One region of the uncultured Gilvimarinus sp. genome, then DNA from elsewhere that is predicted to be linked to it. Evidence: predicted binding sites of a transcription regulator. Region 1 holds the regulator's gene; the other holds the start of a gene.

Region 1 (14,616 bases):
AGTAAGGTTAAATATAGTACGTACAACTAAACTGGCTGGATTGCCTAGCACCAAAATATACGCCAATCAGGCGGCGAGCGGAGCGCTCGCAATTGCTGTGCGAAGCGGAACACTATACCATTTAGCCCCGCACCAGCCTACAGACAGCATCACAGTAAAATGGTGCCGTCCTTTAGCAAAAATCATCCAGTATTACACCGAGATCACTTTATGACCCAGCTTTGGTTTCCCGCACTTTTGGTGCTCATCGGCTTCGTTGGCCTAATATGGAGCGCGGATAAGTTCGTTGCCGGCAGCGCCGCTATGGCGCGCACCTTTGGCATATCCAAGCTGATCATCGGCCTCACTATCGTCGCGTTTGGCACGTCGGCACCCGAGGTCGTCGTCTCGCTTAACGCAGCACTGCGCGGTGCAGGAGACCTGGCGGTGGGCAATGCACTCGGCTCAAACCTGGCCAACATTGGCCTCGTACTGGGCGCTACCGCACTAATTGCGGTGCTGCCAGTACAAAACCACCTGCTAAAAATAGAGCTGCCGGTTCTGCTGTTTGTCACCGCTCTAGCTGGATGGTTCCTGAGCGACGCCCACCTCTCTCGCCAAGAGGGCTGGGCGATGCTGGCGTTGTTGCCCTGCGCCATGGGGTTGATCATCTGGAGCAAACGTCACCACCCGGAAGAGGTTGAAGACGATATTCCAGTCATGAGCCGGTTCGCGTCAATCGCTTGGTTTATTGTCGGGCTGGTCATCTTGATCATCAGCTCCGATTTACTGGTGCGCGGCGCCAGTGAACTGGCCCTAGCCTTTGGCGTCAGCCCACTGGTTATCGGTCTTACGGTGGTCGCGGTAGGTACTAGCCTACCGGAGCTGGCGGCATCGGTTGCCAGCGCCCTTAAAGGCCATTATGACATCGCTATCGGCAATGTAATCGGCTCTAATCTGTTTAACATTTTAGCGGTAATGGCCATACCGGGCATCATTGCCCCACTCGACATGGAGTCCGCCGTTTTTAATCGCGACTTTCTGGCCATGGGCGCCTTAACACTGATACTTGCCATCGCTTTGTATATCAGCTTTTTAACCCGCCGCAACAGCGGTGGGGCAGCGCTGGGCAAACCACTCGGCCTGCTGCTGCTAGCGCTGTATGCCGGTTATTACGTCCTGCTGTTGGCTTAATGCATTATACTAGCGCCCATCAAAAGCATTAGGAATCACGCAATATCATGACGGAATTCGATTTTGGCCAGTCAGCGCTGCGCACCATTGAGCTTGAGACTCAAGCGGTCGCCGAGCTGCGCGGTCATATTGATGAGCAATTTAGCCGCGCCTGCCGCCAGATTTTAAAGTGCACCGGTCGTGTCATCGTCTCGGGCATGGGCAAGTCTGGTCATATGGGCAAAAAGATAGCGGCGACATTGGTTAGCACCGGCACCCCCGCGTTTTTTATGCACCCAGGTGAAGCCAGTCACGGCGATCTGGGCATGCTAACGCGCGATGACCTGCTTATTGCCATTTCCTACTCCGGCAACTCCCCCGAACTACTGACGCTTTTACCGCTGATTAAACGGCTAGGCGTGCCAATGATCAGCATGACCGGTGCGCCCGAGTCGGTATTGGCGCAAGCGGCCGACGCTCACCTCAGTATCGCCGTCGAGCGCGAAGCCTGCCCGCTGGCACTGGCGCCAACATCCAGCGCGACCGTCACCACAGTGCTAGGAGACGCCCTCGCCATCGCCCTGCTTGAGGCCCGCGGCTTTACCGCCGAAGACTTTGCTTTCTCGCACCCCGGTGGCTCACTGGGGCGCAAGCTGTTGCTACGAGTCAGCGACGTCATGCACAGTAAAGATGAACTGCCGGTCGTTGCAAAGCACGACACCCTAGCCCGAGCGCTACTGGAGATGACCACGAAAGGCTTTGGCATGACCACGGTAGCTGAAGACAGTGGCGAGCTTGCCGGCATCTTTACCGATGGTGATTTGCGCCGCAGTATTGATCGCGGCGTGGACATACACTCGGCGCAAATGCACGAGATTATGAATCACAGCCCGACCACCGTCGCACCCGACACGCTCGCCGCCGAGGCGCTTAACCTTATGGAAACCCGAAAAATTACCGCCTTGGTGATCACGGGCGACAACCGAGTCCCTACCGGCGTTGTCCATATGCACGATCTTTTGCGCGCTGGCGTTATTTAATCGCACCGCGACCTTACACACTCTCCAATACAGCCATTAACTTATGACCGAAGAAACCCTAACCCGCGCACGCCGCATTAAATTACTATTACTGGATGTCGACGGCGTGCTCACCGACTGCAAACTGTATTTTGATAACGCCGGCAATGAACTAAAAGCCTTTAATACACTCGATGGACAAGGCCTCAAATTATTGCAAAAATCCGGCGTCAAGGTGGGTATCATCACCGGCCGCACCAGTGCACTGGTGGCCCGTCGTGCTCGGGACTTAGGCATTACATTATTAATTCAGGGCCGCGAAGACAAATGGCAGGCACTGGGTGAAATGATCGAAGACATGAATATCGAACTTGATGAAATTGCCCACATGGGAGACGACTGGCCCGACTTAACCATCATGACCCGGGTGGGCCTGGCGCTGTCGGTTCCCAACGGCCACAGCGCGGTTACCGAGCGCGCCCACTGGATTAGCCATAACCGCGGGGGCGACGGTGCCGTGCGCGACGCCTGTGATTTAATTATGCAGGCGCAAGGCAGCTACACCGCCATGCTGGCGCCATTTATCGCAACTGAGGACTAAGCCTGTGCGGCCCCGGCAACCCAAATCTTGGATACTGCTTATGTCGATATGCAGCGCGCTGATTTATGGCGCACTGCAATACTCGCCCCGTGACATGCTGTTAAGTGACGAGAGCGCCAAGGCGCAAAAGCAATTCCCGCAATCGTATATGACGGGCATTGTCGATCGCACCTATAGCAACAACGGCAGCCTCAAACACAAAATGGTTGCCCGCTCTGTTACCTCGTTTAGCAATGGCACCATTAACCGCAGCGAAGTGGATCACCCCCACGTCACGCTTTATCGCCAATCGAGTACTGAGCCATGGCAACTTTCAGCCAAGCAAGGCACCAGTGTCAGCAACGCCATCACCCTGCGCGACAATGTGCAGGTATGGAACGAAAAAGGCCAATACGGCTGGGTGACCTTAACCACCGATGATCTAACCATCGACACTGACCAGCAATACGCGCATACCGACAAACCTGTTACCATGCGTAGCGAGCGCGGCACCACTCGCGCTGTTGGCCTCAATGCCGAGCTCGACAACGGACGTATTGAACTGCTATCCGAGGTAAAAGCCACTTATGCCCCTTAATGATATTAAGCGCTATTTAAAGACGGGCTTATTTCCGCGAGTCCCGGCGCTGGCTTTAGCCGCCGCAATGGCAATGATTGCCACAACAGCTCACGCCTTACCCGACGACCGCGAGCAAGACTTTCAGCTACAGGCCGACAAACAACTGTTTGATCAAAAAAATGGGCTAGTCACCTACACCGGCTCAGCGCGCCTCCAACAAGGCTCGTTGATCATCGATGCCGAGCGTATCGTGGTTCACTTTAAAAGTGACAATTCAGTCGCCAAAATCGAGGCATCTGGCTCCCCGGCACACTTTGAACAGCAACCCCAAGCCGACAAAGGCAAAGTGTTTGCCGAGGCTCACGAGATCAGCTACGACCACGACAAGCGCACGGTAACGCTCAGCAACAGCGCTAAAATCGAACAAGACGGCGCGATTATGCAAGGCCACAGCATTCACTATGACTTGGCCCGCGAACTCATCAACGCCCAGAGCGATGACAACTCGAACGAGCGTATCAAAATGGTGATTCCTGCCGGAGCGACCGAAAAATAATATGGCCACTCTTACTGCACACAACCTCGCTAAAAGCTACAAACGCCGCCAAGTCGTCGCTGACGTGTCGATGTCTGTTAGCAGCGGTGAAATTGTCGGCTTACTCGGGCCTAACGGCGCGGGTAAAACCACCTGCTTTTACATGATCGCGGGGCTGGTCAAAGCCGACAACGGCCGCGTCACCCTAGACGAGCTAGACCTGACACACCTACCGATCCACGGCCGGGCCCGGGCGGGCATTGGTTACCTGCCGCAAGAGGCCTCGGTGTTTCGCAAGCTGTCGGTGGCGGACAACATCCTCGCCATCTTAGAGACTCGACGCGATCTCAAAAAACCACAGCGCCTAGAGCAGCTCGAGCAGCTACTGCAGGAGTTTCACATCACCCACATTCGCGACAACCTCGGCATGTCGCTCTCGGGTGGCGAGCGCCGCCGGGTCGAAATCGCCCGCGCCCTGGCAACGGACCCGGCCTTTATTCTACTAGATGAGCCCTTCGCCGGGGTTGACCCTATCTCGGTCAGCGACATTCAGCACATTGTGCGTCACCTTAAGGATCGCGGCATTGGTATTTTGATTACCGATCACAATGTCCGAGAAACACTTGGCATCTGCGAAAAAGCCTATATCGTCAGCGAGGGCCATATCATCGCTGAGGGCAGCTCGGAGCAGGTTCTGGCCAATCAGAAAGTGCGCAAAGTCTACCTCGGTGACAACTTTATGCTGTAAAGCCGAGCAGCCGCACCACCACTTGACAATTTCTATTTTTTGACTTTCAGGCACAAAGATTGCTTAGTACTATTGCTTGGCTTGGTGTTGATGACTAAACTCCACAGTTACAACAACACAATCTGAGTGCCATTGCTAACATTATGAAGCAGTCCCTACAGCTAAAGTTGGGTCAACAGCTCACCATGACGCCGCAGCTGCAACAGGCCATCCGCCTCCTGCAGCTATCGACGCTGGATCTGCAACAAGAGATCCAAGAGGCGCTGGACTCCAACCCCATGCTCGAAGTTGAGGAGAACCTCGACGACAACACTGGTAGCGACCAAAAGGATAGTGACACCGACGGCAAAGATGAACGCCGCGATAACAGCCAGGACGAGCTGAACCCCGCAGACCCAGCGAGCACCCAAACCACCGCCGAGGCGGACGAACCCACCGCTGACAGCGAGTGGAGCGAGTCGATCCCGCAAGACCTACCCGTTGATACCAGCTGGGATGATGTCTACGAGAGTTCGTCGTCAACATTACCCGCCAGTAACTACGAGGGCGACGATAACGACTTCGAAAGCCGTCGCGGCAATACCGAATCGCTCTACGACCACCTAATGTGGCAGCTCAACCTCACGCCCATGTCCGAGCGCGATGAGATCATTGCCCTGGCGATCATTGACTCCGTCGAGCCCTCGGGTCTTCTCAGTAGCAGTATCGAGGATATTTTTGAGGGTTTAACCGCCAATTGGGACGACCTAGAACTCGACGAGGTGCAGGCGGTACAACACCGCTTACAACAGTTTGACCCTTGCGGCACTTGCAGCATCGACTTAGTCGACTGCTTACTGGTGCAGCTGGCCCAATACGACAAAAGCACCCCTTTTTTAGAGGCGGCGCAACTGATTGTGCGCCAGTACTTGCCGTTGCTCGGTAGCCGCGACTACCGCCAACTGATGCGCAAGACCCGCCTCAAAGAACCTGAGTTAGCTCAAGCCGTGGCGTTGATTAAAACCCTTAATCCACACCCCGGCGATGGCATCAGCACCAGCGAAACCGAGTATGTCGTACCCGACGTGTTTGTGGATAAGAAGGAAGGACGCTGGACAGTTGAGCTCAACCCAGACATAGCGCCAAAGCTGCGGATCAACTCCGGCTACGCCTCTATGGTCAAACGCGCCGACTCCAGCCGCGACAACACCTTCTTAAAAGACAACCTGCAAGAGGCCCGCTGGTTTTTAAAGAGCCTGCAAAGTCGCAACGAAACTCTGCTAAAGGTGGCCACCTGTATCGTCGAAAAGCAACGTGGTTTTTTAGAGTACGGCGCCGAGGCCATGAAGCCACTGGTGCTGCACGATATTGCCGAGCTAGTGGAGATGCATGAGTCGACTATCTCGCGGGTCACCACCCAAAAGTACATGCACACGCCACAAGGCATATTCGAGTTAAAATACTTTTTCTCTAGCCATGTGAGCACCGATTCTGGCGGCGAGTGCTCGTCGACCGCAATCCGAGCTATTATTAAAAAGCTGGTCGCGGCAGAGAACCCGAAAAAACCTCTGAGCGATAGCAAAATCACCGAGATGCTTTCCGATCAAGGGATTCGCGTTGCCCGGCGTACAATCGCCAAGTATCGCGAGTCGTTGAATATTCCGCCTTCTAATGAGCGCAAAGGGCTGGGTTAAGACACCGGCCCATGTGACAGAACTTCTAATCCTTGCTATGTTGAAGTTCTGCCAATCGCTCGAGGCAATGCGCTAATACCAAGGGTGCAGCACAACAACTTAGGCAGCAGACAGACACGAGGAGCAGTGTATGCAAGTAACCATCAGCGGCCATCACGTCGATGTCACCGAAGCGATTCATAATCACATCGAATCCAAACTGGAACGACTGACTCACCACAGCGATTTGATCACCACAATCAATGTTACCGTGTCGGTAGAAAAACAAACGCAAAAAGCCGAGGCGAAGATTCACGTTAACGGCAAAGACATTTTTGCTGACGCCGAGTCAGACGATCTCTACACCTCGATTGATGCCATGACCGACAAGCTCGACCGGCAATTAATCAAACACAAAGAAAAACTTCGCAGCCACCGCTAATTAGTTACTAACAAGTTACGCAAAATACTATGCAAATTGCACAGATCTTATCGCCTGAACGTACCCTGAGCCGAATCGAAGGCGTCAGTAAAAAACGTGCCTTAGAAATTCTCGCCAACACCATTGCCGAGAGTATCCCCGGCATGGATGCCGACGAAATCTTTCGCCGCCTGGTCGCGCGTGAGAAACTCGGCTCGACCGGCATTGGCCACGGCATTGCCATTCCTCACAGCCGCCTGCCGGGCTGCGAAGCGACCATCGCCGCACTGATTACGCTCAAAGCGCCGATAGATTTTGATGCGATTGACGGCGAACCCGTCGACGTTCTGTTTGCCATGTTGGTACCCGATCAAGCCAATGACGAACATCTACACACGCTGGCAGCATTGGCCGGGGCGCTCAACGAAAGCGCCTATCGGCAAACTCTGCGCGATGCTGACAGCGGCCAGGCTCTATACGCGGCCGCCATCGCTCACGACAACGGATAGGTAGGCGTGTATGCACCTTGTCATTGTCAGCGGATTATCCGGCTCAGGTAAAAGTACCGCGCTCAATGCGCTGGAAGACTCCGGCTATAACTGCATCGACAACTTACCGATCAGCCTACTGCCAGCCTTAGTCGATCAAATTCAGCTGCATAAAGATGCCGACAACCAAAACTTTGCCATCGGGATTGATATTCGCGATGCCTGGCAAGACCTGGCAATGTTTCCAGTCGCCATCAAGCCACTGCGCGATGCTCGCCTGCCCTTTACCGTTATCTTCCTAGATGCTGATGCCGATAAAATCGTCCAGCGCTTTAGCGAGACCCGGCGCAAACACCCCCTAAGCAACAAACACACAAATTTAACAGAAGCGATTGAAACTGAGCAGCAGCTACTATTGCCTATGCGCGATAGCGCCGACTTAGTGGTTGATACCAGCGCATTAAACGTGCATCAATTACGGGAGCTAATTAAAGAGCGAGTGGCGGAGCCCGACGCAGAGGGTATGGCGGTACTGTTTGAATCTTTTGGTTTTAAACACGGGCCACCCAACAACGCCGATTTAGTCTTTGACGCACGCTGCCTTCCCAACCCCCACTGGGACCCTAACTTGCGCAGCCAAACCGGTATCGATCAGGATGTCGCGCAATTTCTTGACGAACAGCCGCTGGTGCAAGACATGCTGGCGGACGTAAAAGGGTTTTTAGAACGCTGGTGGCCGCATTATCGAGCCAACAACCGCAGCTACATTACTATTGCTATAGGCTGTACCGGCGGCCAACACCGCTCGGTTTACCTGTGTGAGAAGTTGCAGGCTCACTTTGCCAGTCAACTGGACAATGTCCAGGTCAGACATCGCGAGCTTGGCCACTCAACCAAAGAGAGCCATTAAATGCCAGAAAAGTTTGTTACCATCGTTAACCATAAAGGCCTACATGCCCGCTCTGCCGCCAAACTGGTTGCGCTAGCCAAAGAGTATCCCTGCCAAATACAGCTGCAGGCCGCGGATAAATCGGCCGACTGCGCCAGCATGATGGCATTAATGATGCTGGCCGCCGGTATGGGTACCGAGGTATGCGTACGTGCCGAGGGCCCCCAAGATCATGCGGCGGTCGAGGCCATCTGTGCGCTGATTGAAGCGGGATTCGACGAGCAAGACGAATAACCCGTACCACTGCAGCGCTCAGCATGAGCTGCTATAATCGCGCCCCACCCAACACGAGCCAACCGCGACGCCATGACGACAGATTTTGAAGCAGACACTGAAGAATTCGAAGGTCCGAGTAAGTCTCAGCGCAAACGCGACATGCACGTGCTGCAAGAAATCGGACGAGAGCTTACCGAACTCAAAGAGTCGCAACTGGCCAATATCGAACTGCCAGATGAGTTGCGCGAGGCCATTCTGGAGATGGAACGCATTCGCCAGCGTGAAGCCAGACGCCGGCAATTACAGCGTATTGGGCGATTGATGCAGTTGGTCGATGGTGAAGAAGTCGCCGCACAACTTGCCGCGATAAAATCTCAGGGCACTCTTAGCATTCAACGCCAGCACTTAATTGAGCGCTGGCGCGATGAGCTACTCAGTGATGAGGCAGACGCACTGAATCGCTTTATTGCCGAATACCCCAACATCGAGATTCAACACTTACGCCAGCTTATTCGTCAGGCTCGTAAAGCACCAACGCAAACCAAGGCGACGACTCACGCACGCAAGCTGTTTCGTTATATTCGGGACACTTTAGCGCAACACGAATAAAACTGTCGTTTAGCCACCATCACACTATTGCTCTTCGGCTTCGGCCGCACGATCAAACGCCGTCACCGGGTCATCCCAATCGCCAGTAATACTGTAGGTTAAACTGGTCACTTTATTCATCTGCTCTTCGAATAATTTGCTGATGACAAAAACCCCCGCGGCGGCCGGTAACCCCGCCGCCAATGCGGCAATGACCGTCAAATTACCACCCATCGGCAAAGTCGCTACCAAGCGTGTATCAAGCGTTTGATCCACTAAATCCACTGTACCGGTCAGCTGCATACGGCTTGAGGGTGTGCGCAGTAACACCGGCTCAGCAACCACCATTTGGCCCGCATCAAAGTGCACCGCACCGGTGATTTCATCAAAGGTTAAGCCGCTTTTGTATAGATCCGAGAAATCCAACCGCAAACGGCGCGCTAGCGAATCAAAGTTAAATAACCCCATCAGGCGTAACAACCCTTCACCGGCAATGGCCGAGTCTCGGATAAAACGCCCTGACCCAATAACCGTCGCGACATCACCCTCAAGCTTGGCAAGCTCAAACGCGGACGGGTCGCCAGGCCAACTCAACGCCAGTTGATAGACCGCCGACTCACTTTCCAGACTTTGTGGGGCCTCCCACTGACGCATGACGTCCGCCATATCAGTGGCACTTAACTGCGCCTTTAATTGCGTTCTCTCGGGCTCTAGCTGCCAACGCAGCGCGCCACCACCCTCGCCATGGCCGGCGATGGATAAGCCTCTGACGCTGCCGTAGACATCACTCAACACCAAAGCATCGGGATCAGGCTGAACATTAAACTGCCAACGGCCGTAATGGTCGTCGCCTAGCTGCAACTGCTCGATGTTCACCTCCGCCGGGCGCAACCGAGCCAATAACTGCGCAGTTAATAACGGGTGATGCTCAGCCGTATCATCGGATGAAAGTGCGGATTCATTATCGTTCGCGGCAAGCGCCGGAAGCCGCAAATACGAAATATTAAGGCGCGCAGGGACAGCCTGGTCTAGCGGCCAATTCAGCTCGGCGGTTAACACCTCGCTCGACACCATAAAGTCCCACGCTTCGGTTAACTGGCGCACCTGTAACTGCACGTCTTGCACGCTAATGCCAGCCACCGCTTGCTCTTTGATATGGAGATCCACCGAGAGTGGCACACCCAGCGAGGGGAGTTGCGCCGCACCTGAAGCACCCGATTGCGCCGCGCCGAGCAATTGCCTGGAATAATCTCCGTAGCGTTGCAATACCTGCTGCCAAGGATCAAGGTCGATCTGCTCAAGCTGCCCGGTAAAATGCAAGGTAGGGCTCGCGAGCATTTCCGGCTCGCCGCCCAACGCAATAGCACCACCCAGCAATTGCTGAGTGCCGGGCTCGACATGTAAGGTCGCGCGCAATCGATCTAAGTAATGCACGTCGGCCAAAGCCGTTTGCTTTCCTAAAATATAATTAATAACCAGTTGACCCGGCTCACTGGCACTTTTACCCAGCGGCTTGGGCAAATTAACCTTAATGCCGGCAAGGTCGGCGGTAACACCAACGGCCGCCATTAAGTCGTCCTCGTGCCCGCCTTGACCGTCCGCCAGAAATTCAGCTGGCTGCTGGTCACCAGCTGGGTTGGCTTTGCGATGATTCAGTTCAACATGAACATTCAGCGGCACCTCACCTTCGGCAAATAGTAGCGCGGGCTGTTTGCTCCAACGGGCCAATTGTTTAACACTTGCGCGAGTGTCTACCTCAATCAGCGTTCTGCTTTGTTGCTCTAGTTGTTCGGTGCCCAAGGTAATGGCTGTCTCGTGGCCAAAAAGCTGACCGTGCAACCGTTCAGAGCGCAGACCATCATCACTGTTATAAAAAATTCGCCCGTTAAAGTTCTCAAGCTCCAACCCGTAATTATCCAACGCAAAGGTTGATGCATCGACATCAATTTGCAGGTTGTGGTAACTACCCGCCGCGCCGGACGTTAAGGGAATGGTTAAGTCCACAGCGGCATCTAGGTCACCGTGCAGATACCATGTATCCATCGTGTCACCGACGTAATCGCGCAAAACACTCTGACGCAAAATACGCAGCCCGTCGCTGGCAATGCCATCCAGCTGCCCGGTTACCGCCAACACCTTACCGGCATCAACCGGATTATCTTTTAGCGTTACGCTGGCGTTTTTCACATCGCTATTATAAATTTGACCGCGAGAAAAAGACGCGTACAAATCATCATTGTCCAGCAATAAGCGCCCGGTTAAATTGCGGGCGGCGGGCCAATCCGGGTGATAATTAAAGTAGCCCTGGGCAATGTCTAGCGCCAACGCCACATTGTGATCAGCGGGATCTCGACTATTGAGTGCACCGCGATAAATAAACGCGGCATGTGGTGCAACGGCGGGATTATCCGTGCCAATACCGCGCTCCAGGTATCGCTTTACATCATCGGGGACGATCTCAGGTAAATATTTGCGATACTGGCTGGCCGCTATATCTTCGGCACTGACATACACCGTTAAATCTATTGGGCCAGTATTGCGCTGCCAAGGTAACTCTAAATGAAAATAACCTTGCGCGCGCTCTTCACCATCGTGCAACAATAACGGGCCGCTGTTGACGAACACGCGATTTTCATCTGGATGCAGATACCAAGCCACCTCCCCGCGCGCGCCATCAAACCTCATTGGCTCTTGATAAACTCCGGGAAACGCCATGCTAAATCCATCGCGCGAATCGATCTGTACGAAGCCCCCTCGGGCACTCGCTTGGACATAGCCAGATACATCGCTAAAAGCCGGCACTCGATTCCAACTGCCAACGCTAACCTTGTCCAGGTTAGCGGCTAACTGCCAATCGGCCCACTTGCCGGGCATAGCGGACAACTCGAGAGAGTCGATCTTTCCTTTGGCATCGAGGCTAGCCACTAATGCCGCCAATGTAGGGTGCGCCGCCAACAGCTCGCCTTGCTGCAATAACTGCGTCACCTTAGCCAAATTCACACTCGACAACTGGGCACTTAAAGGAGCCTCTGCGCCGGCGCGGCGCGCCACCAAATCCAGCTCAAGGTGCGTATCTTCATCCAGCACCCACAGCGATTGCTGCAAAGCCAGGTGCCAACGCTTAACGCTCGCGAACTGTCCGCTCACCTCGGTGCGAAGGTGCGTTAACGATGCTTCGGCATCCCCCAAAGGAATACTGACATCCGCTAATGTAAGGTCACCCACCACACTGACACTATCATTGCCAATTTTACGACCAAACCAGAGGCTAGCACTGATATCGCCATCGCCCCCCGCCTGTTGATTTTCAAGGCCAGTCTTTTTTAACAAGACATCGATAAGTTTATTGGCGGGAAAGTCTCGCAGCTGCAGGTAGGCATCGGCGGTAAAACGTTTGTCGCGCGGGTCGCCTCGCCCCTCAAGTAAAAAAAACAAAGTATTCGGGTGCTCGGCAACATCCACACGCACCAATAGCCGATGGAAACTACCGCTGTTTTCGAGCAACAAAGATGGGGAGTTAAGGCGTATTTGCTCGCCACTGTCAAAGTGAAAGTCTAAATGCGTTTTGTTAAAGGCAATGCGTCGCGAGGCAAGCAGAATGTCGAGTATTTTATTGTGCAAATCACCGCTGGGGCGCGCACCGTCATTACTAATTCCCTGCAGCTGCCAATGGCCCGATTCATCCTGACGGACAGCCATAGTGCCACCGGCCAGTTCGACATTACCCCATACGGGTCTCCAGGCGAGAACCGAACCCACGATATCCAGTCGCAGCCGAGCGCTGTCCATCGCCAGTAAACGCTCGCCCGTCAGAGCATCTATCTCAATGCCTTGCACATCGAGCACTGGCTGTAAGCCGCTCCAGTCTGCGCTCACCTGAGTTAATTTCACCTGCGCACCGGACTGCTCTGACAATAAGGTTTCAAGCTCTTGGCGGTAGTCGGCCACTAGATACGAAAAACTACGGCCCGCCTGCACCAGCACAGCCAGAGCGATCACCGCCACTGCCAGTATCAAGCACAGTTTTCGCAACACATAGCCCAGTGCCCGCAACATCGGCTAGCCCTCCGCGCTCCGTGTCGCAAGCTGTCCGCTGTAGTACCCGCTAAACCAGCACAATGTCGTACTGCTCCTGCGTAAATAAAGGCTCTACCTGAAACTCGATGGTACGACCAATAAAAGCCTCGAGGTCGGCAACATAGGCGGCGTCTTCATCGAGCAAGCGATCGACCACAACCGAGGCGGCCAACACCAAAAACTTTTCATTATCGTAAGCGCGCGCCTCTCGCAAAATCTCCCGAAACACTTCATAGCAAACCGTTTCGGCCGATTTAACTTGCCCCCGGCCGCCACACACAGAGCAGCTCTCGCACAACATTTGCCCCAGCGACTCACGCGTGCGTTTGCGGGTCATCTCCACTAAACCTAACTCTGACACGCCGGTAATTTTGGTTTTAGAGTGATCGCGATCTAAGGCTTTTTCGAGCGTGCGCAACACTTGCCGCTGGTGCTCGGGGTCTTGCATATCGATAAAATCCAACACGATGATGCCACCAATGTTGCGTACCCTTAATTGTCGGGCAATAGCACCCGCCGCTTCCATATTGGTTTTAAAAATCGTCTCTTCCAGGTTGCGCCGCCCGACAAAAGCACCGGTATTAACATCGACCGTCGTCATGGCCTCGGTCTGCTCGACAATCAGATAACCATTGGATTTAAGGGGCACACGCGAGTCCAACGCCCGCGCAATTTCGTCTTCAACCCCATACAAATCCAGCAGTGGCCTCTCCCCCTGATAGCACTCAATAATATTGATTAACTGCGGGCAGTACTCATTGGCAAACTCGCGCATTTGCGACCATGTCTGGCGCGAATCAACCCGTATTTTTTCGATAGGAAGACGCGCAAGGTCACGCAGCGAGCGCAGTGTAAGCGGCATATCTTCATAGATCACCGCTGGGGCATTGATCGTCGCCAAGCGGTTGCTCAAGTCTTGCCAGAGCTTTTGCAAAAAGGGAATATCGCTCACGATGGCATCAGCCGGAATACCCTCGGCAACGGTGCGCACAATAAACCCGCCGTCAAAGCCGTGTTCGCGCACGCTAGCCTCGACGGCATCGCGCAAGCGCTTGCGCTCGGCGTCATCATCAATACGAATCGACACGCCAATATGAGCGCTGTTAGGCATATAAACGAGATAGCGAGATGACAGGGTGATATGAGTCGTCAAGCGAGCGCCTTTAGTACTGATCGGGTCCTTACTCACCTGTACCAATAAAGGCTGCCCCTCACGCACCAATGTGCGGATATCGGGCAACTCAGTCGGGCGCGGCTCACCCTCGGCATGCTCTGGCACCAACTCCTGAGCGTGAATAAACCCAGTGCGCTCTAAACCAATATCGACAAACGCGGCCTGCATGCCCGGCAGCACTCGCACAACCTTACCTTTATAGATATTGCCCACAAAGCCGCGACCGTGGCTGCGCTCGATGTGCAACTCTTGCAGCACCCCGTTATCTACTAGCGCCACCCGGGTTTCAACCGGGGATACATTGATCAGAATCTCTTCACTCACTGTGCGTGTCCCGCCCGTGTGATTTTGAAGCGCGCATAAGTCATCAACCATCGACTCATTCTGGAGCACCCCAAAAAGGGACATTGTACTTGCTCAACAGGGGTGCTGTCGTC
Region 2 (14,616 bases), on a different contig from region 1:
TGCCCTCGCTAAACTTGCGCTTTGACTTGAGTGAAGAGCTCGTGCTGCGCGCCTCTTATGCCCGCACTATGGCGCCGCTGGATCTGGCTCAATGGGGCGGCGGCTTGTCACCCACTTACGTACTAGACTCTGACCCCGAGAGCGAAACCAACGGCAAGTTTATTGTCACCGGTGGCAATGCCACGGGTAACCCTGAGCTAGACCCTTGGCAAGCCACTAACTACGACCTCTCTCTGGAGTATTATCTGGGCGCTGCCAGCAGCTTATCTGCAGGCTGGTTTTACATTGATGTCGAGAGCTTTATCGAGAACGGCACCGTTCAAATGGAACTGCCCGACCTAGACGGCGTCGTGCGCCGCAGCGTACCCGTATCCACCAGTATTCAAGGCGAGGGCGGCGTACTCAAAGGGGTCGAGCTGGCCGCCAAGCTAGCGTTTGACGACTTCTTAGACATACCGATGCTGAGCGGTTTTGGTATCGACGCCAACTACACTTACTCGCCTAGCGAGTCTGGCAATCAAAGTATGGACGGCGTTGAACTGCCCTTCCAAGACAACTCGGAAGACGTCGTAAACTTGGTCGGCTGGTACGAAAATGGCGCACTGCAGGCTCGTATTGCCTACAACTACCGCGGTGAGCGCGTGGTTGGCTTCAACCAAACCTGGGGCGAAGGTACTCTGTGGCAAGAGCCAACAGCGTATGTGGACGCCTCGGTCAGCTATGACATTAACGACTACGTTAGTGTGTATGTAAACGCCTCGAACATTACCTCAGAGAAAGAAACTTACTACCTGGAATATGAAGACCAGTTCGCATGGCAGAATGAGTACGAAGCGCGCTACACCATGGGTGTAAGAGCGACTTTCTAAACCGCGACCATAGGCCGGCTCGCGCTCCTAAAGCGAATGAGCCGGCGTTACATCCTGTACCTAGTGTGTAGGTTCCTTGCTTGGCGTGTTTGTAACACGCCTTTTTTATACCCTTGGTAAATTAATGCTTATGAAGTCAACAACAATAAAACGCCTCATCATGAGTGCTTTCATAGCCTCCCTTGTTGCTTGTAGTACGCAAACCAACATCGCGTCACAGCGACCCAACATCTTGCTGGTGCTAACCGATGACCAGGGCTGGGGCGACCTCGGCCTTAATGGTAACCAAAAAATCGACACCCCCACCATCGACAAGCTCGCCCACGATGGCGTCAGCTTTGACCGCTTTTATGTCAGCCCGGTGTGTTCACCCACGCGCGCCAGTTTACTTACGGGGCGCCACTCGCTTGCCACCGGTGTTCACAGTGTGACCCGCGGCGGTGAAAAAATGCTACCCGATGAACAAACCATCGCCGAATACCTACAAGACGCCGGTTATAAAACCGGATTATTCGGCAAGTGGCACAATGGCCTGCAATACCCTCACAACCCTTTAGGCCAAGGGTTTGACGAGTTCTACGGCTTTGCCGACGGACACATCACCGATTACTTTGACGGTCACCTGCAACACAACCGCAGCACCGAAGCGTTTGCCGGCTACTTGCCCGATCGCTTAACCGATCACGCTATTGAATTTATGCGTGATAACCAGCAGCCCTTCTTTGCTTACCTCTCATTTAATACGCCTCACAGCCCCTTTGAGTTACCGCAACAGTATTTTGATAAATACAAAAAACGCGGGCTCACGAATGTCGAGGCTAGCGTGTATGGCATGGTCGAAAATATCGATCAAAACCTGCAAAGAGTCTTTCGGCAGCTCGAGCGCAACGGCAGCCTTAACAACACCATTGTCGTTTTTTTGTCCGACAACGGCCCGGCGTTCCCAGGAGGCCAAGCGCGCTACAATGGCGAGATGAAAGGTTGGAAAGGCAAGTTGGATGAAGGCGGTGTTAGAGTGCCCTTTATTATCTCTTGGCCCGATCACATCAGTGGCGGACGCCGCATTACACCGATCGCACAACACCTTGATGTGCTGCCCACGTTGCTCGCGCTAACCGGCATCGATCGTGCGCCCGTAAAACCGATCCACGGCGATGATCTGACGCCGCTGATACTTGATGCCAATCAAGCTCAAGCCGTCAACTGGCCCGACCGCACGCTATTTACCCACCATTTTCGCAACACCACGCGCCCGGATGAGGTTGCCATTAGCGAAAGCCCCGGTGCGGTGCGCACCCAACGCTGGCTCGCCACGTCCGACCATAATAACCACTGGTCGCTGTACGATCTTGAGGCCGATCCGAAGCAAACCCAGAATGTCGCATCCGAGCACCCGACACGACTGGCTGAGCTTAAACAAGAGTACACGCAGTGGTACCGGAAAACACGGCTGCCCGATTATGCCCCCCTGCCCGTCCATGTTGGCCACGCGGGTTACCCAGAGGTTATATTTCCCGCCCACGAGGCTGCGATCGTCAAAGAGGGCGTTAACTATCGCCACGGCGACGGCTGGGCACACGATTGGCTGATCAGCACCGGACAAACCGCGGGCCAAATTCAGTGGCCGATTGACGTCATTAATGGCGGCAGCTACGAACTTGTGATTGGCTACGAAACACCCGACGGATCGTATGACGGCGAGATCACCGCTCAAGCCCAAGGGGCGCGGTACACATTCGACTCACTACCGCCCTACCAAAGCACTGTCCGTCAAGGGCAGCGCCGCGCTGAAACCGGAGAGGCGCCCACCCAAAGCTGGGCCGAACAATCTCAGAAAATTAAACTACACGCCGGCCCTGGCGAGCTGACACTGAGCTTTGGCCGCGACGCACAGAACCGAAACCTTGCGGTAAAATACCTGCGTTTAGTAAAGCGCAACGACTAACCCATTGCGACGCCGCTGAGGCTTACCCTGCAGCCTCAGCGGCGTTGCCCTTCTTTTGTTCCCGCGTAAAGTTACGCTATAGTGGCTGCCATTGTTAATAACAAAATGGCACAGCGATCATGGCGACAGAACGCGGACAATTCTCCAGCAAGATAGGCTTTTTACTCGCCGCCGCAGGCTCTGCCGTGGGGTTGGGTAATATCTGGGGGTTTCCGACGCAGGCGGCCAGTAATGGCGGTGCCGCCTTTTTATTGGTCTATTTAATTCTCGCGTTTATATTGGCGTATCCAGCACTAATGGCCGAGTTAACCATCGGCCGTTATGCCCGGGCGAATGTCATCACCGCCCTGTCAGAGCTAAGCCCATCACCATTGTTTAAACGAGCCGGCCTTGCCGTGGGCATTGGCGCACTGACGGTGGCTGTGTTTATTTTAAGCTTTTACGCCATTGTCGCCGGTTGGATGTTGGCGGAATTTATCAGCCCGGCAGCACAACTGCTGCAGCTCGACGGCCTTGCCCGCTGGGTAGGCTCGCAAAGTTTTAGCCGCAACGCGTTAATGTGTGGTGTTATGTCGGCGCTTACTATTATGATTATCGCGCGCGGTGTCGAGCAAGGTATTGAGGCTTGGTCAACTCGGCTAATGCCAGCCTTATTTTTAATTTTACTGGGGATGATCGGCTACGTATTTACCCAAGCCGGCGCACTTGCCGGACTACGCGCTTACCTTGTGCCCGACCTCACCCGTCTGGGCGACCCTGCGCTTATTTTAAGTGCGATGGGTCAAGCGTTTTTCTCTCTGTCGCTTGGGGTCGGCACCATGCTGATTTACGGCTCGTACCTGCGCGACACCGACAATTTACCTCGGCTCGGCGCCGCCGTCACCTTACTCGACACCGGCTTTGCATTTACCGCCGGACTGCTTATTTTACCGGCCATATATGTGGCACAAGCCCAAGGCATTAGTGTATTTAATACCGAGGGTGCATTGATCGCTGGACCGGACTTGATCTTTCAGGTGCTACCCGCGCTCTTTGACAACATGGGCGCCGCCGGCAGCTGGCTGGCCCTCGCGTTTTTTGCACTAATGAGTATCGCCGCACTCACCTCGGCGATCTCGTTACTCGAAGTGCCGGTATCGGTCGCGGTCGAGCGCTGCAGCATGAGCCGCCCGACAGCGGCAGTGCTGTCGGGCGGCGTCATTTTTATGATTAGCTTACTGATTATCTGGCAGTTCGATGCACTTTTTAACACCGTGATCTCGCTGACCACGGTTTACGGCCAGCCGCTACTCGGGGTTGCCCTGTGTGTGTTTGCCGGCTGGGTGCTGCACCGCAACCAACTGCTTAAAGAGCTAAGCAACGGTCACCCTGAAATTGAATCCACTTTTTTCTGGCGAGTCTGGCCTTTTTACGTAAAGTTTATTTGCCCGAGCTTGATACTGGTAACGTTTGTGCAGAGTGTGCGATAAAAATCGCCCCAAAAAAAGTAAAGCCGCAGTGCACACTTACTGCGGCTAGAGGGTAAAGTCATTTAATTAAAACGCGTAAGACACATTCACATTAACGCTGTCATCTAACCCTAGCTGGTAGCCATTGTAGTCTTCTTCCAGGCGGGTCACCCACTCCACCCCCAAGCGCAGCCCGGCAAAGTCACCGCCGGTAACCACGGTGTTGATCCCCAAAGCGCCATCAAGAAATTCGCCGCCGTAATTGGCTTGAATATCCGCGGGGCTTGAGTGGTTATGCGCACCGTTGTAATGGCCGCTTATGGCGTCTTGATCGGTCCAGTTAACCCGAGCCGAGAAACTCATCCAATCGACCACACGCACCGCACCCCATGCGGTTGCGCCATATTTATCGCCTAGGGCGTAGCCCGAGTCGTTGGCATCCTCTAAGCGGATTACCGCCGAGGCCTGGGCGCCCCAGTTAAGTGCACCCGCCGTACCGGTGTAGGTGATTGAAGGCGTCGCATCCCAGGTGCCAGAGCCCAACTGCATGCCGTAGTGTACGAAGCTGCCGTCGGGGTTTTTCAAGTCTACTTTACCGGTCGGTGCGCTTACGCCCAAGGTGCCAATCAGTGTTTGGTGCTCGGCGGTAACCAGCTTATACAAGGCGCTGAAGTTGGTATCGCCAAAGCCGTCTACCTCGTGGGACATATGCCCCATGCCGTGGCCGTGATCCATAGAGTCGTCCATTCCCATAGAGCCGCCCATGTCCATAGCGTGCTCCATCATGCCGGTGCCGGCCATATTCATGCTCATGGTCATATACATGGGCATTAACATCAGCGTTAAACGATCAGTCGGGGCGTACATAATATCCAGCATGGTCATTTCCATACTCATGGCGGTAGGCATCATACTGTAACCCGCCGCCGCGAGGCCCGAGGCGCCAATTTCACTATCGCCTTGGTACATGCCACTGTAACTGGCGTAGGTGTAGCGGTAGCCGGTCATGACCTCGCCTTTATTGTGGGCGTGATCCACCATAACGCCGGCAGGCGCATGAGAGTCGGGCCTAAAGGTCTGCTCATGGGCGCTAGCGCCCGATGCAAGCAATGCCCCTGCCAGAGCAGTCACAGCCACCCCTCTAACCTTCATTGTCGCCATTGTCTCGCTCCTTATGTCAGGCAAAATTCAAAGGCCGGTATTGTACCGCGTCTGGGGGGATTGTCAGTGTGTCAATTTGTCACAGGGGCAAAACATACCCAACCTCAACAAAGGGGGCTTAAACGCGCAAATTTACCGCCCTAGTAACACTCAATCACCACTTTGTGGATCATTTATCGATATACTAGTGTCAAAGCCATTGATAACGATCCATGTACTGGGAGAAGACCGTATGATTCACGCACGTAAGCTGACTATTCGCTGGGTAAAGCTGGCGGCCACACTGATCGTTGGCACCGCGCTCTTGGCGGGCTGCGCCTCCAGCGGCCCCACGATTCAGAGCGATTACGACCGCGACGCAGACTTTACCGCGTACCAAACCTTTGCGTTTGTCGATCCACTGGGCACCGACAAATCGGGCTATTCCACGCTCGTGACGAGCCACTTTAAGTCGGCGGCAAGGGAAGAAATGGAGCAATTGGGTTATACCTACTCCGAGCAATCGCCGGATTTACTGGTTAACTTTTTCTCCAATACCGAGAATCGTACCGATATTCGCAGCACGCCATCAATGACCGCCTCTTATGGGTATTACGGCTACCGCAGTGGCTTGTATATGGGGCTGCCGCTGTACGGCTCAGAAACCGAGACCCGCCATTACAAAGTGGGGACGTTAAACATCGACGTCGTCGATGCCAATAAAGAGCAACTGGTTTGGGAGGGCATCGCCGAGGGCAAGCTGAGCAAAGACGCCATGGCCAACCCCCGTGACGCCATTCGCACTGCGGTAAATCAGATTTTTAAAACCTACCCAACTCAGGTGGCAACCACTACCAAATAACCACCGAGCAAACCTCGCGGCAGTCGGCTCGTCCGGCCGCCGCCACTCGGCTTTTTAGGATCTGCTATGTCTCGTCTATCTGTGTTGCACACTCTTTTTGCGCTAACCTCTACCGTTTTGTTACTTGCCGGCTGCCAGAGCACTCCCACCCCCGACATTCAAACTCTGACAGCAAAAAACACAGACTTTAGCCTGTACCAAACCTTCTCGCTCACCAGTACTCCGGGTATTCAGGTGTACGGCGAGCCAGAACCCGTAGCGCAGGACGTAGCCACCGCTATTGCCCGCGAGTTAACCGCCAAAGGTTACCGCCAAGTTGATCGCAACGGCGATTTGTTTATTAATTTCCACGCCGAGATCGACAACGATGTACAGGCGTTTAATAACGCCATCCCGATCACCCCGGACCGCACCGGTTATTACCGTTCTTGGGCGTCGTTTTACGGCCCGCTGCCGCAGGAGCGCGAAGGTGGTACCACGCGCATCACCTACGCCGGCGCTATCAACATCGATGTGGTCGACCGCAGCGCCAATCAAGCGGTGTGGCAAGGCGTGTATCGGCGCAAACTAACCGCCGAGGACGAGAACGAACAGACGCAAGTCATCGACCAAGCGGTTACATCTTTGCTGCGCTCATTGCCGCGCGCCAAATAACCGTTGCACACTGGCGCCAACTCACATTTTTAGTGCTAATCTTAAGCCGTTAAGCGATAGCGTCCGGTGCGCCTCCCGCACCGGGCCTTGTAATATTTTGTCTCTATCAACGGCAACCCGCAGGATAAATAACACTCACCGGGAATAAAACATGAAGGCCAATCGACAACTTTATGGCGTCGCCGTCGCGTGTCTACTGCTATCGTCGTGCGCCAACGGCGTAAGCCAAAGCGATTTAAATTACTCAATCAATATCAATTACGGTACGGTCGACGCTATTGATAACGTCAAGATCGACTCTGATGCAGGAAGTGGCGCCGCGATGGGAGGCATCGTCGGTGCCGCCACCAGTGGCCATCACAATCGCGGTGAACACGCACTGGAAGGTGCCGTAGCAGGCGGTATTCTTGCGGCGTTACTGCAAGGCAATCGTGACGCCTACTCGTACCAAATCAGCTTAGCGCGCGGCGGCACCTTAAAGGTAATCACAGAGCAAGGCGACATCCGCGTTGGCGATTGCGTCAGTGTCGAACAAGGCCGTACGACCAATGTTCGTCGAGTTGCCAGTGTTTACTGCGACTCTCATGGCAACGCTGCCCTGCAGCACCCTCACGTCGTCTCTTCTGCCCAAGAGGACGCGGCCGAGTGTCACACGGCCAAGCAAATTGCGTTAAAGGCAGAAACCGAAGAGGACATCGACCTCGCCATCAAGCGCGTACGCGCTTTATGTGATGGCTAAAATACATAAGACCCGGCTAGCCTTTGCAGGTTAGCCGGCCTCGATAACACCACCCCCCCCACACACCAACCACTAACACAGCTACGAGTTTTAGTGGGCGCCCGCATTAAGTGCGTCCATCACGCGTGGCCAACATCGATAAACATCACTTAACGGTCCGCGCAAAACCCAAGCTCACTGTCCGCACCATATTAAGGCGAGGCCATGCCCTCCGTCTTTAAATGGTGCGCAATAACAGTGCAAACTTATTGCCCATCAAGCGACTAAGCGCCGCTCAAGTTTTAAAGCCGCCGGGCAAACCCTCGCAATCACCAGCGTTACGCTGCATCACTCGCGCGTCATTCTCGTTTGGCACGCTTCATGCTCAATGGCCTGTGCCTTTTATGAAAACGCTAATTTAAACTAAGCATAAGCGAGACCTCAAACACCATGCGAACAAGTGGATGGACACTGACAGACTGGCTTGATACCTATACTCGCCAAGAGGCGACGCCAGCCGAATTACTCACGCCATTAGTTGATGCGCTTGACGCCAGTGACCCGGCATGGACCTACAGAATTAATCGCGCCGAGCTTAACCAACAGCTGGCTTTTTTAAACGATAAGTCTCCCGCTGACTTGCCGCTATACGGTATTCCTTTTGCTGTTAAAGACAACATTGATGTCGCCGGTTTACCCACCAGCGCCGCCTGCCCCGCCTACAGCTATGACGCCCGTAATAGCGCGACCGCCGTCGCCCGTTTAACACAAGCCGGCGCCATCGTGATTGGCAAAACCAATCTCGATCAATTTGCCACAGGTCTTGTAGGTACGCGCTCGCCCTATGGCGCGGTGCCCAACAGTGTTAACCCGGATTATATTTCTGGCGGCTCAAGCTCAGGCTCAGCCGTGGTAGTTGCGCGCGGCCTAGTGCCCTTTAGTTTAGGCACAGATACCGCCGGTTCAGGTCGCGTACCCGCAGGTTTTAACAATATCGTTGGGCTTAAACCCACTAAAGGCCGCTTTAGCACGCGCGGGGTTGTACCCGCTTGTCGCAGCCTCGACTGCGTATCGATATTCGCTTTAGGGGTAGACGATGCCGCGACCGTTGCACGGCACCTCGAAGCGTTTGATAGCGCAGATGCCTATTCGCGCAAACCGCAACTCAGTGTGCAAACACACCTGTTTGGCAGCGCACCAAACATTGCCATACCTGAATCTATCGACTGGTGTGGCGACGACGCACAACGCGAGGCGTGGCTTATCGCCGTGCAACAACTCAAAGAGGCCGGGGCAAATATAACCACCTTAGACTTTACGCCAATGCAAAACCTCGCTCAGCTTTTATACGGCGGTGCTTGGGTTGCCGAGCGCGGCGCCGCCGTAGGCGATTTTATTGCGCAAAAACCGGCCGAGGTTAACGACGTGGTCGGCGGCATTATTTCGCAATCCGCTAACTTTACGGCTATCGATGTGTTTAACGCCGAGTACCGCCGCGCCGAGCTCGCGCAAGAAATACAAAGCTTAATGAGAGAAGTCGATGCGCTAATGGTACCCACCACCGTGCGCTTTCCGACACAGGCCGATGTTGCCGCCGACCCAGTTGGCGTTAACACTCAGCTGGGAATGTTTACCAACTTTGTTAACTTAGCCGATTGCGCCGCGTTATCGGTGCCCGCCCCTAAACGCAGCGATGCGCTCCCCTTTGGCATTACTTTTATTGCACCGGCCTGGAGCGACAACGCCCTTATTGCCTTAGGCGCCTATTGGCAACAGCAACAACCCTGGACGAAAGGCGCCTCCGAGCAAACGCTGCCATTAACGCCAGCAAAACCTGCGGGGATTGACGATCAGTTCATACGCGTCGCCGTCGTTGGCGCACATTTAACAGGCATGCCGCTAAACCATCAACTCACCAGCCGCAGTGCGCGCTTTGTCTGCGAAACCAACACCGCCGACCGCTACCGGCTTTACGCGTTAAGTAATACCCAGCCAGCTAAACCCGGTCTTGCCCGCGACGACACCGGCAGCGCCATTACGGTTGAGCTGTGGGATATGCCACTCACATTGTTTGGCAGTTTTGTCGCCGAGATACCGGCGCCATTAGGCATCGGCAACGTGACCTTAGCCGATGGCAGCACCGTAAAGGGCTTTATTTGCGAGCCAGCAGGGCTTAAAGGAGCGCTCGATATTACCGAGTACGGCGGCTGGAGAAATTTTTTAAACAATAAAAACAAGGTGGCAAACCAATGATAAACAACCGCCACACTATTACCTGACATTTTTAAAGGGCGGCGCCAACACGTCGGCCTACACCAATTGCAGAAACAAGAGTCGTTTCGACAAGCTGATAATGAATTTATCGGCCGTGGGATCGCCTTGTCTGTAAAACCGAAGCGTGAGCTTCGGTAAGGGCAACCGATGTTGTCGGGAGCCTTAGTAAACGCGATGTCTGGGAGTAAAACTGGGGCGCACACTGCGTGACGCTCATCTAACCTCAAGCTATGGAGATCGACCATGATATTAAGAAAACTGGCAAAAACCGTTGGCGCGCTAGGTCTTGCCTGCGGGATGACACTGTCCGCAGCCAACAGCTACGCCGAAGATGACACCATTAAGGTCGGCGTACTGCACTCGCTATCCGGCACTATGGCCATCTCAGAAACCACCCTCAAAGACACCATGTTGATGCTTATCGAAGAGCAAAACAAAAAAGGCGGATTGCTGGGTAAAAAACTTGAGCCCGTGGTGGTGGACCCGGCTTCCAACTGGCCTTTATTTGCCGAGAAAACTCGCGAGCTTATCTCGCAAGAGGGCGTCGATGCCATTTTTGGCTGCTGGACATCCGTTTCGCGTAAATCAGTACTGCCCGTCGTCGAAGAGCTAAACGGCTTACTTTTTTACCCCGTACAGTACGAAGGTGAAGAGTCATCACGCAACGTATTTTACACCGGCGCGGCACCCAACCAGCAAGCGATTCCCGCGGTTGATTACCTGATGAATGACCTGGAAGTAAAACGCTGGGTACTGGCCGGTACCGATTATGTGTACCCGCGCACCACCAACAAAATTCTTGCCGCCTATCTAAAATCGAAAGGCGTTAAAGAGTCCGACATTATGATCAACTACACCCCGTTTGGTCACTCCGATTGGCAGAACATTGTCTCGGACATCAAGCGCTTTGGCAGCGCCGGTAAAAAGACCGCCGTTGTCTCGACCATTAACGGTGACGCCAACGTACCTTTCTACCGCGAGCTGGGCAACCAAGGTATTTCGGCCGAGGATATTCCGGTAGTTGCTTTCTCAGTGGGCGAAGAAGAGCTGTCGGGTATCGATGCTAAACCATTGGTAGGCCACATGGCCGCATGGAATTACTTTATGAGTGTCGATACTGACGAGAACAATCAGTTTATCGACCAGTGGCTGGCGTTTATTGAAGACGACAAGCGCGTTACCAACGACCCGATGGAGGCGCACTACATCGGCTTCAATATGTGGGTAAAAGCCGTCGAAAAAGCCGGTTCTACCGACTCCGACAAAGTGATTGATGCCATTGTCGGCGTTGAAGTACCCAACTTAACCGGCGGCACCAGCAAAATGCTGCCTAACCACCACATCACCAAGCCTGTATTAATTGGTGAGATTCAGGAAGATGGTCAGTTTCTTACCGTTTGGGAAACCGAAGGGTTAGTGCCTGGCGACGCTTGGTCTGACTACCTTGAAGGCTCGAAAGATTTAATCTCCGACTGGACCGCTCCAATCAGCTGCGGCAACTACAACGAGATGAGTAAAAAATGCGTAGGCGCGACTGAGTAAATTAAGTATAGCGACCGGCATCACTGTCAGGGGTGCGAAGCCCCTGACAGATAACAACGATAAGTGCTTAAAACAGTAAGCATAACAACATCCTCAAACACCATGATAGTGACTAATGCCATGTTCAAATTACAGAACTCGGTTCGTCGTTACCTAAGCTTCACTTTACTGCTGGTAATGGCGCTGGGGTTTTCGCCGGGCTACGCGCAGAGCGCGCCTGATAAAACCACCACCTTTAACACCCTCGTTGATGAACTGGCTGAGGGCAGTTTAAGCAAGCGAATTAAAACCGTCTCGGCCATCGCCACACTTAAACACGAGCGCAGCGCCATCGTACTTAGCGCGCTACAAGACGGATCACTCAAGGCTACCAGAGGCGACCCCACGCTGGTGGTTATCGAGCTCGAGGATGACTCGCTACTAAGCGCCCAAACCGGTGCGCTCATCAATGACGATTTGGGCCGATTAAAGCGTATCCCTATTCACAATAAACTGCGCAGTCAGCTGCACACATTGGTGGCGCAGCTAAACCTGAGCAGCCCCGACAAAGCCATCCGGTTAGGGGCGGTTAACCGTCTAATCACCGACGGCGGCAATGAAGAAACCGCCACCACCTTGCAAGCTCTGCGTGAAAGCGAGCCCGATAGCGGCGTACGCGATGCCATGAGCACAGCCATTGCGATGTACAACATTCAAAGCGATGACGCCAATGTACGCCTCAATGCAGTTAAACAGCTGCAAGGTTCGCTTATTCCCGAGGTGCGTGGCCCGCTAGCGGCACTGGCCGATAGCGACCCGGACAAAGCCGTACAACAAGAAGCGCAACAAGCCCTGGAGTCGATTGAGGGGCGCCTTAAAGTATTCCGCTTTTCTGAGAACGTGTTTTTTGGTTTAAGTCTTGGCTCAGTTTTTTTACTCTCCGCCATCGGACTCGCCATTACTTTTGGGGTCATGGGGGTAATCAACATGGCCCACGGCGAACTTATGATGATCGGCGCCTATACTACTTGGGTCATTCAGCAGCTATTACCTAACCATATTGGCATAAGCTTGTTTATTGCCATTCCCAGTGCCTTTGTGGTCGCGGGCTTAGTGGGTATTGCTATCGAGCGCGGCGTGATTCAGTTTTTGTACGGTCGTCCACTCGAGACACTATTGGCCACGTTTGGTATTAGCCTTATTTTACAGCAGGCCGCTCGCTCAATATTCTCACCATTAAACCGCGCCGTCAGCCTGCCAGAGTGGATGAGTGGCTCGCTGCAAATCAATCCAGCCCTATCACTTACCTTTAACCGGCTTTACATTTTACTGTTTGGGCTGATGGTCTTTTTTGCCCTGCTGACCATTCTTAAAAAGACTTCTCTCGGGCTTAAAGTCCGCGCTGTATCGCAAAATCGCCCCATGGCGCGCGCCGTCGGCGTACGCGCCAGCTGGGTCGACGCCCTGACCTTTGGCTTGGGCTCGGGTATTGCCGGCATCGCCGGTGTCGCACTGTCGCAACTTACTAACGTTGGGCCTAACCTGGGGCAGGCCTACATCATCGATTCTTTTATGGTGGTGGTATTTGGCGGCGTTGGTAATTTATGGGGCACATTGGTCGGCGCCATGGGCATTGGCTTACTCAATAAATTTATGGAGCCCTACGCCGGCGCGGTGTTGGCCAAAGTTTTGATTCTCGTGCTGTTAATTCTGTTTATTCAGAAAAAACCCAAAGGGCTGTTTCCACAAAAAGGCCGCGCTGCCGCCGATTAAACGGCAACGCCTATACGCCCATAAACACCCGCGCGGCTCACTATAAAAATCCGCGCACGAGAAACAAAAAAAGAGTTGGACAAAATTATGTTAACGCAACGTTTACTGACCAGTGACAAAGGCGGCATGGTGGTGCTGGGGATACTCGCCCTCACCTGCATACTCGTGCCTATCTTAAATCTGGCGGTGCCCGAAAGCTCACCGCTTCATGTATCGACCTTTACCGTAACATTACTCGGTAAATTTTTATGTTATGCCTTACTGGCGTTAGCACTGGATTTAATCTGGGGCTACGCCGGTATTTTGTCGCTCGGTCACGGCGCCTTTTTTGCGCTGGGTGGCTACGCCATGGGCATGTATCTAATGCGCCAAATTGGCGATCGCGGGAAATACGGTGACCCGCTACTGCCGGATTTTATGGTGTTTTTAAACTGGGATAGTCTGCCCTGGTATTGGCTTGGGTTTGATATGTTTTGGTTTGCTATGGCAATGGTCATACTCGTGCCCGCCATACTGGCCTGGGTGTTTGGCTGGTTGGCGTTTCGCTCGCGGGTTACCGGCGTGTACTTTGCCATTATTACCCAGGCACTTACCTACGCCTTAATGCTGGCGTTTTTTCGCAACGAAATGGGCTTTGGTGGCAACAATGGTTTAACCGACTTTAAAGACATTCTCGGTTTTTCCATCACCGCTGACTCAACCCGTATCGGTCTGTTTTTAGCCTCGGGCATTATGCTTATTATCGCCTACCTTGCCTGCCGCTATATTGTGACCTCGCGTATGGGCCGGGTAATCGTTTCTATCCGCGATGCCGAAACGCGCACCCGCTTTTGCGGTTATCAAGTGGAGTCCTACAAGCTGTGGTTGTTTGTCTTCTCCGCAATTCTGGCGGGTATCGCCGGCGCCCTCTATGTACCACAAGTAGGTATTATCAACCCGGGTGAGTTCTCGCCGCTTAACTCCATCGAGCTGGTGGTTTGGGTGGCAACCGGGGGCCGCGGTACGTTATACGGTGCCATTGTCGGTGCCTTTAGTGTCAACTATGGCAAGACCATTTTTACCAGCTTCTACCCAGAGGCTTGGCTGTTTCCCTTAGGTTTATTGTTTGTCTTAGTCACACTGGTATTGCCGAAAGGTCTCGTGGGTTTATTCAGCCGCTTTAAGCGCCGCCACAAAAAAAGCAACGACGCCAAACAGGAGGACGCACCATGAACCCGTTTAAGCACGCGCGGAACTGGAGCACCCGCGCCCTACCGGTAAAAGACCCAAACTTCGGCCACGCGGTGGATACCAGTCACGGCCCCATTTTGTACATCGAAGACGTCAACGTCAGTTTTGATGGCTTTAAAGCACTGAATAACCTCAACCTGTTTATCGATGATGGCGAACTGCGCTGTATTATCGGCCCCAAC

The links. Region 1 encodes sigma-54, which starts transcription at its own class of promoters, with help from an activator protein. Its sites were predicted from a motif close to TGGCACANNNNTTGCNNT; they were not measured.
Region 2: a site for sigma-54 is predicted at 8,007-8,024, ahead of atzF (allophanate hydrolase). Genes of this name have one in related genera too.

The regions. Positions count from the first base shown of each region.
Region 1 covers NZ_CAXAUC010000004.1:119,403-134,018, reverse strand. The annotation lists gene AACY82_RS09010 (calcium/sodium antiporter) at 211-1,173, shown strand; gene AACY82_RS09005 (KpsF/GutQ family sugar-phosphate isomerase) at 1,221-2,192, shown strand; gene AACY82_RS09000 (HAD-IIIA family hydrolase) at 2,236-2,772, shown strand; gene lptC (LPS export ABC transporter periplasmic protein LptC) at 2,813-3,349, shown strand; gene lptA (lipopolysaccharide transport periplasmic protein LptA) at 3,339-3,887, shown strand; gene lptB (LPS export ABC transporter ATP-binding protein) at 3,889-4,614, shown strand; gene AACY82_RS08980 (RNA polymerase factor sigma-54) at 4,758-6,287, shown strand; gene raiA (ribosome-associated translation inhibitor RaiA) at 6,418-6,708, shown strand; gene ptsN (PTS IIA-like nitrogen regulatory protein PtsN) at 6,738-7,196, shown strand; gene rapZ (RNase adapter RapZ) at 7,207-8,085, shown strand; gene AACY82_RS08960 (HPr family phosphocarrier protein) at 8,086-8,358, shown strand; gene yjgA (ribosome biogenesis factor YjgA) at 8,431-8,949, shown strand; gene AACY82_RS08950 (YhdP family protein) at 8,974-12,984, opposite strand; gene rng (ribonuclease G) at 13,034-14,503, opposite strand; gene AACY82_RS08940 (Maf family protein) at 14,559-14,616, opposite strand, start outside.
Region 2 covers NZ_CAXAUC010000010.1:75,728-90,343, reverse strand. The annotation lists gene AACY82_RS14285 (TonB-dependent receptor) at 1-869, shown strand, start outside; gene AACY82_RS14280 (arylsulfatase) at 1,030-2,814, shown strand; gene AACY82_RS14275 (sodium-dependent transporter) at 2,934-4,283, shown strand; gene AACY82_RS14270 (hypothetical protein) at 4,350-5,423, opposite strand; gene AACY82_RS14265 (DUF4136 domain-containing protein) at 5,656-6,264, shown strand; gene AACY82_RS14260 (DUF4136 domain-containing protein) at 6,331-6,918, shown strand; gene AACY82_RS14255 (hypothetical protein) at 7,070-7,657, shown strand; gene atzF (allophanate hydrolase) at 8,087-9,889, shown strand; gene urtA (urea ABC transporter substrate-binding protein) at 10,208-11,452, shown strand; gene urtB (urea ABC transporter permease subunit UrtB) at 11,573-13,204, shown strand; gene urtC (urea ABC transporter permease subunit UrtC) at 13,331-14,416, shown strand; gene urtD (urea ABC transporter ATP-binding protein UrtD) at 14,413-14,616, shown strand, end outside.